Regions from separate parts of the Cellvibrio sp. PSBB023 genome, predicted to be linked through region 2. Evidence: predicted binding sites of a transcription regulator. Region 2 holds the regulator's gene; each other region holds the start of a gene.
What was found. Region 2 encodes sigma-54, which starts transcription at its own class of promoters, with help from an activator protein. Its sites were predicted from a motif close to TGGCACANNNNTTGCNNT; they were not measured.
Positions count from the first base shown of each region.

Region 1: a site for sigma-54 is predicted at 1,518-1,535, ahead of B0D95_RS04310 (ammonium transporter). Genes of this name have one in related genera too.
Region 3: a site for sigma-54 is predicted at 1,976-1,993, ahead of glgC (glucose-1-phosphate adenylyltransferase). Genes of this name have one in related genera too.
Region 4: a site for sigma-54 is predicted at 1,264-1,281, ahead of B0D95_RS06245 (BON domain-containing protein). Genes of this name have one in related genera too.

Region 1 is NZ_CP019799.1:948,013-951,176, reverse strand. It holds gene B0D95_RS04310 (ammonium transporter) at 2-1,258, opposite strand; gene B0D95_RS04305 (glycosyltransferase family 4 protein) at 1,725-2,723, shown strand; gene B0D95_RS20520 (hypothetical protein) at 2,686-2,832, shown strand; gene ihfB (integration host factor subunit beta) at 2,884-3,164, opposite strand, start outside.
Region 2 is NZ_CP019799.1:2,116,194-2,119,357, reverse strand. It holds gene rapZ (RNase adapter RapZ) at 1-258, opposite strand, end outside; gene ptsN (PTS IIA-like nitrogen regulatory protein PtsN) at 271-720, opposite strand; gene hpf (ribosome hibernation-promoting factor, HPF/YfiA family) at 792-1,082, opposite strand; gene B0D95_RS09390 (RNA polymerase factor sigma-54) at 1,183-2,835, opposite strand; gene lptB (LPS export ABC transporter ATP-binding protein) at 2,989-3,164, opposite strand, start outside.
Region 3 is NZ_CP019799.1:1,110,457-1,113,620, reverse strand. It holds gene B0D95_RS05060 (glycoside hydrolase family 57 protein) at 1-648, opposite strand, end outside; gene glgC (glucose-1-phosphate adenylyltransferase) at 641-1,906, opposite strand; gene glgB (1,4-alpha-glucan branching protein GlgB) at 2,286-3,164, shown strand, end outside.
Region 4 is NZ_CP019799.1:1,398,057-1,401,220, forward strand. It holds gene B0D95_RS06235 (AI-2E family transporter) at 1-1,023, opposite strand, end outside; gene B0D95_RS06245 (BON domain-containing protein) at 1,386-2,063, shown strand; gene B0D95_RS06250 (PhoH family protein) at 2,385-3,164, shown strand, end outside.

The DNA of each region.
Region 1 (3,164 bases), 1.2 Mb from region 2:
ATTACAGTTTGTAACCGTCTTCTTCATGCAATGCCAAATCAAGGCCAATCGTTTCGTCTTCTTTGCTGACACGTAAACCAGCAGTAAACAGACCCGTCAACTTAAGCAATACATAAGTAACAACAGCGGTGTAAACAAAAGTCACAATCACACCCAGAAATTGAACGCCAAGTTGCTCGCCAATCGAGTTAATACCCTCAGCAAACCCCTGGCCACTAAATACACCCAGCTCAGTGGATGCAAACACACCAGCAAGAATAGTCCCCAGCACGCCACCAACACCGTGAACAGGAAATACATCTAATGAGTCATCAATCTTCCAGACTCGCTTAACCAATTGCGTCATGTAGAAACAGACAACGCCCGCACTTAAACCAATTAATAAAGCGCCACCAGGGCCAACATAACCGGAAGCAGGTGTAATAGTACCCAGGCCTGCAACCATACCTGTAACAATACCCAAAGCACTTGGTTTTCTAAAACGCATCCACTCAACAGCCATCCAGGACAACGCACCTGCAGCTGCTGAAATATGCGTCACTAACATTGCCATAGCCGCATTACCATCAGCCGCCAAGGCACTGCCTGCATTAAAGCCAAACCAACCCACCCACAGCATGCCCGCGCCGGTAACAGTCATTGTCATATTATGTGGAGGCATAGCCGTTGTAGGAAACCCATTACGTTTACCCACGACAATTGCAGCAACCAATGCGGCCACACCAGCAGTAATGTGCACTACCGTGCCGCCAGCAAAATCAAGAAGCCCTTTCTGAAACAACCAGCCAGAACCTGACCATACCCAATGACAAACGGGAATGTACACAGCAAACAACCACAGACCAGAAAACAACAACATAGAAGAAAACTTTACACGCTCCGCAAACGCACCAACAATCAATGCTGGAGTGATGATGGCAAATGTCATTTGAAACATGGCATGCAAACTGAGTGGAATACCGCCAGAAACAGCATCCTCAGTTACGCTACCCAAAAAGACCATACTAAAATCACCAATCCAGGCATTTCCTTCACCAAATGCCAAGCTGTAACCTGCGATCAACCACAGCAACGATACCAAGCATGCAATTGCAAAACACTGCATCAACACAGAGAGAATATTTTTAACGCGAACAAGACCACCGTAAAATAAAGCCAATCCCGGCAGGGTCATAAACAGCACCAATGCTGTCGATGTCAGAATCCAAGCCGTATTTGCTTGATTGATCGCCTCTTCCGCAAATGCTATTGGCGACATACAAGCAGTCAGCACAGTGGCAACAATGAATGAAATAGTGGAATTTAGTTTTTTCATACTTACCCCAGAATGATTATTGTTTGAGACCAACCAAATGTGACGCAAACATGAGCCGCAATTTGAGCGCCTCAATATGAAACAATTCACCCTACGACCTAGGTGTTGATTTGCCACACTGAAAGATATATTAGGTGGAAAATGCACAACCAGAGAGCACTAATTGTCGAATATCTATCTAAACGCTAAATGGCTCTGCGCCAAAGCAATAAATGATCCAAAAACAAAAAAAAATTATTTTTCAATAAGTTATAAATTATCAGGCTGTTTATACAATCAAAATAAGCACCATAAAGAGACATCAAAAACAATCGAGATCAATATCGGTGCAACATCAATCACAAGACAATGAAAATAAAGGAGATAAGGTAGAATGACAGGAACAATCGTTACTTAAGATCAGTGAAGCATGGAATTATTGATTGCCTATTTGTTAATACCCCTGATTCTTGCATTGGGGCTATCGAAGCTTGTTATCTATTGGTTTGGGCGTCGTCTTTTAGATATCCCCAATGATCGAAGCTCGCATACCGTCCCTACACCACGCGGAGGTGGCATTGCCATAGTACTGGCAACGGTATTGAGCCTATTAATCACCGAGCTATCAGGAATGCCGCAACCTCCAACACTACTCTACCTGATAGCCCCTGGCCTACTTATGGCTGCGGTAGGAATCGCCGACGACCTATTCACACTCAACATACGCATCAGACTTATCATCCAGTTGGCAGTAGCCTGCACCATTACTGGAGTCATCCTGCATAACACAACACACCCCATACTTATCGCTGCGACTCTAGGAGCCATATCTATTCTTGGCATTGTCTGGCTCACCAACCTCTATAACTTTATGGATGGTATTAATGGGCTCGCAGCACTTCAAACCGTGTTTGTCTGCGGAAGCATGAGTCTTCTCTTCTTTCTCAAGGCGGAACACCCTGAGACACTTCTACTTATGCTCACCCTTAGCAATGCAAGCCTGGGCTTTTTATATTGGAATTTCCCGCGCGCAAAGCTATTTATGGGGGATGCGGGGAGCCTTTTTATTGGCATAACGCTCGCTACATTAATGGTATGGACCGCATATAACGATATGACCACCGCCTGCATCTGGCTTATTATTCTGACGTCATTCATCGTAGATGCCAGCTACACCCTCCTTGCCAGACTGACAACCGGACAAAAATTCTATCTGCCACACAGATCGCACTTTTATCAAAAAATCGCACAAAAACTAAACTCTCACACAAAAGCAACGCTATTAATCATGTGCTTTAATCTGGCATGGCTACTTCCTTTGGCCATTGCCACACAACTCGACAAGATTAATGAATTCGCTGCATTGATGCTGGCTTATACACCGGCACTCTATGGCGCACACAAAATCAAAGCAGGAAAAGCCGAATAGCAGGAAGCAGGAGCAGGAGCAGGAGCAGGAGCAGGAGCAGGAGCAGGAGCAGGAGCAGGAGCAGGAGCAGGAGCAGGAGCAGGAGCAGGAGCAGGAGCAGGAAGCATAATAGCAATACCTGCTTTTCAAGATATATATTTAGGAATAACGCAACAAGGCGTTACTTATCAATACTCTCGTTTACGCGATCGCGCATTTCTTTGCCAGGCTTAAAATGAGGGACATATTTGCCTTCAAGCACGACAGCCTCCCCTGTTTTTGGATTTCTACCAGTACGGGGAGCACGATAATGCAACGAGAAACTACCAAACCCACGAATTTCGATACGTTCGCCGGACGCGAGAATATCGGACATATAATCGAGCAACAGCTTTACTGACATCTCGACATCTTTGATGGTCAACTGATTTTGCTTTTCGGTGATGTATTCAATCAATTCTG
Region 2 (3,164 bases):
GGTCTGAAAGGGGAGGTGAGCCTCTTTCAGCGTGCTGATCATCTGCGGAAATATGCTCAGGTCTTGCCAGGCATTGCGCACATCAATGCCGATTGCAAAACGCTGCTGATCATTCTTGTGAATTTGTATTTGTGCCACCAGTGCAGGCAGTAGGCTGACTGGCAGGTTATCAATACAGTTAAACCCCACATCCTCAAGGACGTGAAGCGCTGTACTTTTTCCTGAACCCGAGAGCCCACTCACAATCACCAGATGCATGTTATTAACCTGTCAGGGGGTTATCGCTGCTTGATAAAGCGCTGCATCGCTATCGGCATTGCGCAAGCGCTGGCGATAGTCGGCATTGTTGAGTGCACCCGCCAACGCGGCAAGTGTTTGCAGGTGTTCGTCATGCGCGTCTTCGGGAACCAGCATGGCAAACAGAATATCAACGGGTTGTGAATCTATGGCGTCAAAGTCTATCGGGTCTACCAAGGTGATCAGTGCGCCTATAGTGCCGCTGCAGTTCTCTACCCGGCAATGGGGAATGGCAATACCGTGGCCAATACCGGTTGAGCCAAGGCGCTCGCGGCCAATCAGGCGGCGAAACAAGTCGTCCGCATCAATACCGGGGACATCCTGTGCAATGGCGTTTGCCAATAGTTCCAGGGCGCGTTTTTTACTGCCGCCTTCGATACCACACAGCGTGCGGCCAGGGCTGATAAGAGTTTGAATTTGCATGGCTAGGGTGATTACCAGGAATCTCACAATGTTGAATGCAGCGGGCCACTGGGGCCGCTGCATAGCGTGGGTTAACGATGGCTGCGCATCTTCTCTTTGTGTTTAATCAGTTGGCGATCCAATTTATCGGCCAGAGAATCAATCGCAGCATACAAGTCCTCATGGGTAGCATCGGCAAATAAATCTTTACCGCTGACATGAATAGTGGCTTCTGCTTTTTGAATTAATTTATCGACAGAGAGGATGACATGCGTACTGGTAATGCGATCGTGGTGGTGGCTTAAGCGCTCGATTTTGCTACTGACATAGTCTCTTAGCGAATCGGTAACTTCCAGATGATGACCACTGATATTTATTTGCATAGATACTTCCTCTCGATAGAAACAAAATGGTTGTGGTTACCACAACCCAACAGCTCATCCATGATTTTTCTTCCGAATTTCGTATTTATAGGGCTAGGAATTAAATTGTTTTACGCTCGTTGGAGGGCGGAATATTCAGCGATTCGCGATATTTCGCAATGGTCCGACGAGCTACTTGTATTCCCTGCTCGGCGAGCAGGTCGGTAATCTTGCTGTCACTCAACGGTTTTTTGGGGTTCTCGGCGCTCACCAATTTTTTGATGATGGCGCGAATTGCCGTTGAGGAACATTCGCCACCACTGTCAGTACTCACGTGGCTGGAGAAAAAATACTTCAGCTCGAAGATTCCCTGTGGGGTATGCATGTATTTCTGGGTAGTCACGCGCGAGATAGTGGATTCGTGCATCTCTACAATTTCTGCAATATCGTGCAGCACCAGTGGTTTCATCGCCTCGGGGCCGTAATCAAGAAAGCCACGTTGTTTTTCCACAATACAGCTTGCTACTTTGAGTAGGGTTTCATTGCGGCTCTGCAAACTTTTCAGGAACCAGCGGGCTTCTTGCAGGTTATCTTTGAGAAACGTGTTATCGCTACTTGAATCGGCACGCTTCACCATGGAAGCGTAGTTGGAATTGATCCGCAGGCGTGGTGCTATCTCCGGGTTCAGTTCAACAATCCAGCGGCCATCGCGTTTTTCTACAAATACATCCGGTACTACATATTCGGTATCACCACTGGCGATAATATCGCCCGGGCGCGGGTTCAGGCTTTGAATAAGAGCGATTGCCTGACTTAATTCCGCCTCTTTCAATTTGGTACGCCGCATTAATTGACGGTAGTCGCGGCTTCCCAGCAAGGGCAAATACTGTTTGGCGATCAGCTTTGCTGAATCCAAAAAAGGTGTTTTCGGGTCGAATTGCTGCAGTTGCACCAATAAACATTCCGAGAGATTCTGGCTGCAAACGCCACAGGGATCAAACTGCTGTAAGCGGTGTTGAACGGCCTCAACTTCATCCAGCTCCAGCTCTTCAAAATCACCGCGCATGCCTTCAAATATTTCTTCAAGGGTGATGGAAAGCATGCCGCTGGGCTCAACTGCGTCGATGATCGCCATAGCCAGAACCCGGTCGCGATCAGACATGGGTGTCAGGTTGAGTTGCCACATCAGGTGATCGTAGAGTGAATCGGTTACTGCGCGACGGCTTTCAAAGTCACTGTCTTCGTTGTCGTAATTGCTGGAATTTCCGGTGGATGAGGTTTGGTAAACATCGTCCCAACTGGTGTCTACAGGCAGGTCGCTGGGGATTGAATCGCTCCAGTCGCCGCTGTCGGCACTAAAACTCTCACCTTCACCATAGACATCGTTATCGCCAAAGGATTCCCCATCAGTAAAGCCTTCGCTGTCACCAAAGCTTTCGGTTTCGCTATAGCCGGGCTCGTTGAAGTTGTCGCTGGTCGCTGAGGAGAAGTTATCGCTTGCGCTAAAGTCCGCGCTATTGTCGGTGCCGGATTCAGCGGCAATTTCCTGTTGGCGGGTGTAGTCAATCTTGTCTTGTTCGCTGCCTTCGTAATCGGTGCTGCTGGCTGATGAGTCAAAGCTCTCTTCAACTTCAAGCATCGGGTTGGATTCGAGGGCTTCCTGAATCTCCTGTTGTAGATCCAGTGTGGACAGTTGCAGAAGGCGAATTGCCTGTTGCAATTGGGGGGTCATTGTCAGCTGTTGGCCGAGTTTAAGCTGGAGAGATTGTTTCATTGTTGTAGCAACAAACCCTTATAACGCGGGATGGAAAACATCTGTTAGGTGGAGTTTAGTCAGGGTTTGCGCCGCAAGCAACATCTGTAAGCAAGCTTTATGCCTAGAGTATAAAGAAACTTAAATGTCAAGCTGTTTGTTGGTGGGATTTCATCACAGCCGGAAGTGTTCGCCCAGGTAAACCTCGCGGACTTTGCTATTGCTGAGGACAGTATCAGCATCGCCCTCCGCAATAATATGACCTTCGCTGACTATGTAGGCGGTTTCGCAGATATCCAGGGTTTCACGCACATTGTGATCCGTAATCAATACGCCGATGCCGCGGTCTT
Region 3 (3,164 bases), 1.0 Mb from region 2:
TCCTGACTCCGCCAGTGCGCGATAACGCGGCCCGATGGATGCCATAAGCTCGCCGATTATGCCGAGCAATTCGCGCCTGTCAGCAAGCGAATAATTGCGCTCTTTGCTTTGTAATTTTTGGATGCGGAGATCGGTACGGCGTGGAATTTCAGCAAGCCAACTGATGTGATACCACACACATAAATCCACAAGAAATTGTTCATTCAGGTAGCGACTAATAAACGGTTTTTCATCAAATGTACCAACGACATCCGCAAGCTCCTTAAATACAGGAAAGCGCTCGATCATTCGCTCGCGGTTTGCGCGCAAGTATTTTCGTGCAAGGTCGGTAAACGCCATGGTACCCGGCGCCGGTAATGCAGGGTCAACCAATGATGCCAATACCGCATCTTTGATTTTTTCACCCCGCGATAAATGCGCCGCAATCTGCTGCGCATAATCGTCGAGTTGCTCAAGTAAAATGGGAGCAAAATTAACCACAGCTTTTGCAGCAGGTTGCGCTTCTATGTGCGCCGCCATATCTACATAGTCCTTAATGGCATGAAGGTATGTCCAGGGGAAATAGTATTCCCCTGTCATTATGTCGCGATAATCCGGTTGGTGCATATGCCAGAGAAAAACGACCTTCGTTTTGCCATGATTAACCATTGATCTCATCCTGTCCTAACATATCGGGAGTAACCAAAACGACACCCTTGGGCGACACATGAAAGCGTTTTCTATCTTCTTCCTGATCGTAACCAATAATAGTGCCATCGGGAATTTTGCAGCGTCGGTCAATCAGCGCTTTACGGATTTTACAGTTGCGCCCTACTTCTACGCTGGGGAACAACACTGAATCTTCAATCTCGCAAAACGAATGTACACGTACACGGGGAAATAATAATGAATGCTTCACCGCGGATCCGGAAATGATGCAACCACCTGCAATTAAGGAATCCACTGCGTAACCGCGACGCCCTTCATCATTAAACACAAACTTGGCGGGAGCGACTTGTTCCTGATAAGTCCAAATAGGCCACTCGGCATCATACAAATCCAATTCCGGAGAGATTCCGGTTAATTCAAGGTTGGCTTCCCACAGCGAATCCACTGTGCCCACATCGCGCCAATACGCATCGCCACCCGAGACTGGATCGCGGAATGGAAATGCAGTCACTCTATGGGATTTGATCATGGAAGGAATAATATCCTTACCAAAATCATGTGATGAATTCGGATCATCACGATCTTTTAACAGTTCGCGAAACAACACTTTGGTACTAAAAACATAAATGCCCATGGACGCCAATGCTTTATCCGGCTTACCGTGAATAGGCTCTGGATTTTTTGGCTTCTCGGTAAATTTCACAATGCGAAAATCTTTATCGACATCCATTACCCCGAAGGCATGGGCGATTTCCAGTGGCACTTCAATACAACCGACCGTAATATCGGCACCACGTTCAACGTGGGCTGCAATCATGGTGCCGTAGTCCATTTTATAAACATGGTCGCCAGCAAGGATAAGGACATATTCCGGATTGTGGCGACGGATAATATCGATGTTCTGCACCACCGCATCTGCAGTTCCCACATACCAGGATTCACTCAAGCGCTGTTGCGCGGGGATAAGCTCTACGAACTCGCCCAATTCACCGCCCAAAAAACCCCAGCCGCGCTGCACATGGCGATCCAACGAGTGGGATTTATATTGCGTAAGTACACTGATACGGCGAATACCGGAGTTGACGCAATTAGATAAAGGAAAGTCGATAATGCGAAATTTTCCGCCAAAATGAACCGCTGGTTTTGCTCGCCAGTCAGTGAGTTGATGTAATCGGGAGCCACGCCCGCCTGCAAGGATTATTGCCAGTGTTTCTCGAGTAAGTCGACTTACAAAACGACCCGATGATTGTGTACTCATTAAATCTTCTTCCTTATGGCTATTGTGTTTGCAGATTATGAATTTTTTGTGACTGCGATGACCATAGAGAGAGCAATATCAGTGCCAATAAATTGATCTGGCTCAAGGATGCAACTATCACAAAAAACTTATGGTGCATTTAACATTAAGCGCAGGCTTATTTTAAGTGCACGAACAAGTGTAGTCTCAAGTTTGGCATTGAACCTGCAATTGCGTTCAGTTGAATGAAATTTATTTCCAAAATCGTGCAACAAAATAAGCGGATACTGGCTAAGCTAGCAGAGTAGAATCGGCTGATATTTTTTTAGGGTTCTCAAGGCGTTATGGTGTTTCACCATAAGGCATCAGATGCCACAACAATTAGACAGGAATTGATCGAATGACGCATGCAAAACAGGATAATAGCTTGAGCCATGAGATGTTACGCATAGTGACTGCGACGCATCATGATCCCTTTGAGGTGCTCGGCCGACATCCGCTGGGGGATAAAGTGACAGCAGAAGCGGACACTCTGGTTCGCGCCTATCTTCCCGGTGCACGCAATGCCGCATTAATTATCAATAATCAGCCCACTCCCATGACTCGCGTAGAGGGCACGGATTTTTTTACCTGGCGGGGTTTAGCTAAAAATCTGCCCGCTTATTATCAGTTTCAATGGTCGGATCGCCACAACGTGCCCCATACTGAATTCGACCCCTACTGTTTTGCCCCACAATTGGGCGACATTGATATGCACCTCTTTGCCGAGGGCCAACATTGGAACATCTATCAACATCTTGGTGCACACCCGCGCACGGTTGAGGGCATAGACGGCGTTTTGTTTGCGACTTGGGCTCCCAACGCCGAGCGAATCAGTGTGGTGGGCGATTTCAATGATTGGGATGGCCGCGCTCACCCAATGCGCGTACGCGGCGGTAGCGGTCTGTGGGAGCTGTTCATCCCCGGTGTTAAACCCGGCGCTCTCTATAAATTCGAGATACGCAATCGCGCCACCGGCGCGGTTTTCCTCAAGTCTGATCCCTATGGCCAAGCCTTTGAACTGCGCCCACAAACCGGCTCCATTGTAAAAGCCGACTCAGTGTACCAGTGGCAAGATGCAGACTGGATGACAAAACGTGAACACTGGGATTGGCAGGCATCACCCATGTCTGTCTATGAAGTGCACCTTGGCTCATGGCGGCGTGGCTGGGCAGGTGAGTTTATGAGTTATCGCGACCTTGCCCATCAATTGGTCGACTATGTAAAACCGTTGGGATTC
Region 4 (3,164 bases), 720 kb from region 2:
CGCGATTAATAAACCAACAACACCCCATAGCCAGCCCCATGCAAACATCCATAACACAACCAATAAAGGGTTCATATTAAAACGCTGACCTAATACTGTTGGCGTTACCAATTGCGATTCAATAAAGTTCAAAAACAGGAAACTTCCCGGCACCATTAGCGCCATACCCCAGGTGTTGTATTCCAAAAATCCTACCGCCGTCAGAATCACGCTCAACACCAAAGGCCCGATATAAGGTGCAAAATTCAATATCGCCGCCAGCGCGCCCCATAACAATGGATCTTCCACACCTAACACAGCCATAACGCAGGCTGTTGCCAATCCCAAACCAAGATTGATGATGGAGATCAGCAATGCGTAGCGGGATATATCATCGCGCACGGTTTGAAAAATAATCACCGCTTTTTTCTTCTCCGCAAAGGATGACTGGGCGCGAACAAAGTTGCGCATTAAATTATCGCCATATACCAGAAAAAAATACGTGATCACAAATACGGCAGCCACCTGTACCAATAGCATTGCTGTTGTACCCGCCACCAATGATAGTGCCGAAAAAATAATAGTTTCCAATGCACTGCCAATGGCATTACTGTCGCCATTGGCATCCGGCATGACCTGCGAGCGGAGCAATTTAAATTGATCAGACCAACCATTGATATGGGCGGTGAGCTTATCGCCAAGCGCGGGCAAACTATCCAACCAATGCGCCGCAGGTCCCACCAGAAATACACAGGTTAGCCCCAGCAACAATACCAACAAGATAACTACCAATGCCGCCGCCAGCGCATGCGGTATTTTAAAATCCGCCAGAAAACGCACCAGCGGACTTGAAAATAAAGCGATAAAACCCGCGACAAATATGGGCAATAACAAGGTGCGACAAAAATACACGCTATAGAGCACAGCAATAACCACCAGTATATTCAGTGCCACACTGGTCGCACGTGCACATCGATGCTGCTGTATTTCCGAATGATGTGGTGCACCTTCCCCACCGCGAAACATAAATGGATTGTTCATCATTATTCCCTGCCATTGTGATGCTGATCCTGAGCACTTGCCATTTTCATACCAGAACAACTCAGCCACGAGCTACAACTATTTTTTGTGAAACGCATCCATGTAGATTTAAATAAAATTTACATTTTTTTGTAGTTCTTGCAAAAAAGGCATTCTTACAACTTCACTCATGACACCGCCACAACCTGTGCTGCGCGCGTCAACACCAGAAAAATAAAGGCCTCCTCAGGATTCACACATAACTGGCATGAAATCAGCTTTAGCCTTTGTATGCGTTCTTTTTTGTTGATCGCATATTTTTCAATCAAGCTATTTTTTATTAGCTGAAAAATGGTTTGAAAAATAGTTATCAAAGGAGATAAACGATGAAAACCTCATTCTTACACAGCATTACTATTCCCTTGAGCGCCCTTGCACTCACCGCATCCTTGTCTGCCACTGCTGCGGGCGATAAGGAATCCAGCTCACAGACTGGCGCTTACACCGAAAAGAGAAGTGCCGCTGAATTCTGGGCGGACTTTAAACAAGACAGCAAACAAACCTGGAAGGACAGTAAAACGGCTTTTAAAGACGGCTGGATTGAAAGCAAACTGGCGACAGCACTGGTTCTTAATGAACACCTGAATGCGTTCAAGATTGATATCGACGTCGATAATGACATGGCCACCTTGAGTGGTGAGGTTCATTCCGACATCGAAAAAGAACTGGCTGAAAATATTGCACTAGGTGTTGAAGGTATCGATGCCGTCACCAACAACATCAAAGTCATTGAAAAACCTGCCAGAACCGCAGAGCCTGCCACGCCGAAAGGTCGCAACTTTGCGCAGTATGTGGCCGATGTTTCAACCACAGCATCAATTAAAACCGAACTGCTCGCCTCGCCCAATATCAAAGGCCTTGCGATTGATGTGGATACGCTCAATCACAAAGTGACATTGTCTGGACAGGTGGGTTCGCTGGAAGAAAAAGCGCTGGCGCAAGCGATTGCGGCTAAACATGAAAATGTGAAAGGCGTGGTGAATAACTTGCAAGTAAAATCCTGATGCCACACAAACAGGATTTGTGCGTAAAGATGTCTGCCGGGGTGCGTGCCACCCCGGTTCGGCGGCGACACATCAACAACCGCAAACTTCTATAACCCAAGGCTCTTTAACCGCAGCGACCACAAACGACAACCGTCACTTAAAACCAGGATTTGCCTGACAAAAATAACAACAAATACAACCAGTTACTGAATATACCTCATAAACCTGTGTAACTTTAACGCGCAATTTAGTGCACATTCAGCTGCAATTTAGGCTTTATCCCTCCCGCCGAATGGTTTAGTCTTGCTTTTAATTGAGTCACAAGAGCTTACCAACCACTTGAACACCCAGGTTATATCCCCCCCGGAAATTATTACCCAGCCGCTAACGCTGGAGCCCAGCGATAGTCGTCGCCTTGCCAACCTCAATGGTCTGCTCGGTCAACACCTGCGCCAAATCGAAGAGCGCCTCGATATCGAAATACGCAATCGTGGTTCGGAATTCCAACTGGTAGGCCCCGCCACAAAAACGCGTGCTGCCGCCGAATTACTGCGCAACCTCTACGAATTCACCGGGCACAGCGAACTCACCCCGGATGAAGTCCATCTCGCCCTGCAAACCTCAGGAATTGAACAGCTTATGCAACAACTCGATAACGCCGAGTCTCTTGTTGATGACACCAGCGCTACCGCACCCGCCGCCGACAATACTAGCGACGAAGGTGGAATTACCCTTATCCGCACCAAAAAATGCACCATCAAGCCTCGCGGCTTGAATCAGCAGCGCTATGTGCGCGCTGTGCAACGCCACGACATTAACTTTGGTATTGGCCCTGCTGGTACAGGCAAAACCTACCTCGCCGTTGCCTGCGCGGTAGAAGCCCTGCTGAAAAATGAAATCGAACGCATTCTACTGGTGCGTCCGGCGGTTGAAGCCGGTGAAAAACTCGGTTTCTTACCGGGCGATCTGGCCCAGAAAGTAGACCCTTATTTGCGCCCACTCTACGATGCCTTGTTTGAAATGCTGGGCTTTGACACTGTAGGCAAACTCATGGAACGCGGCGTGATTGAAGTAGCGCCCCTTGCGTTTATGCGTGGTCGCACCCTGAATAATTCCTTT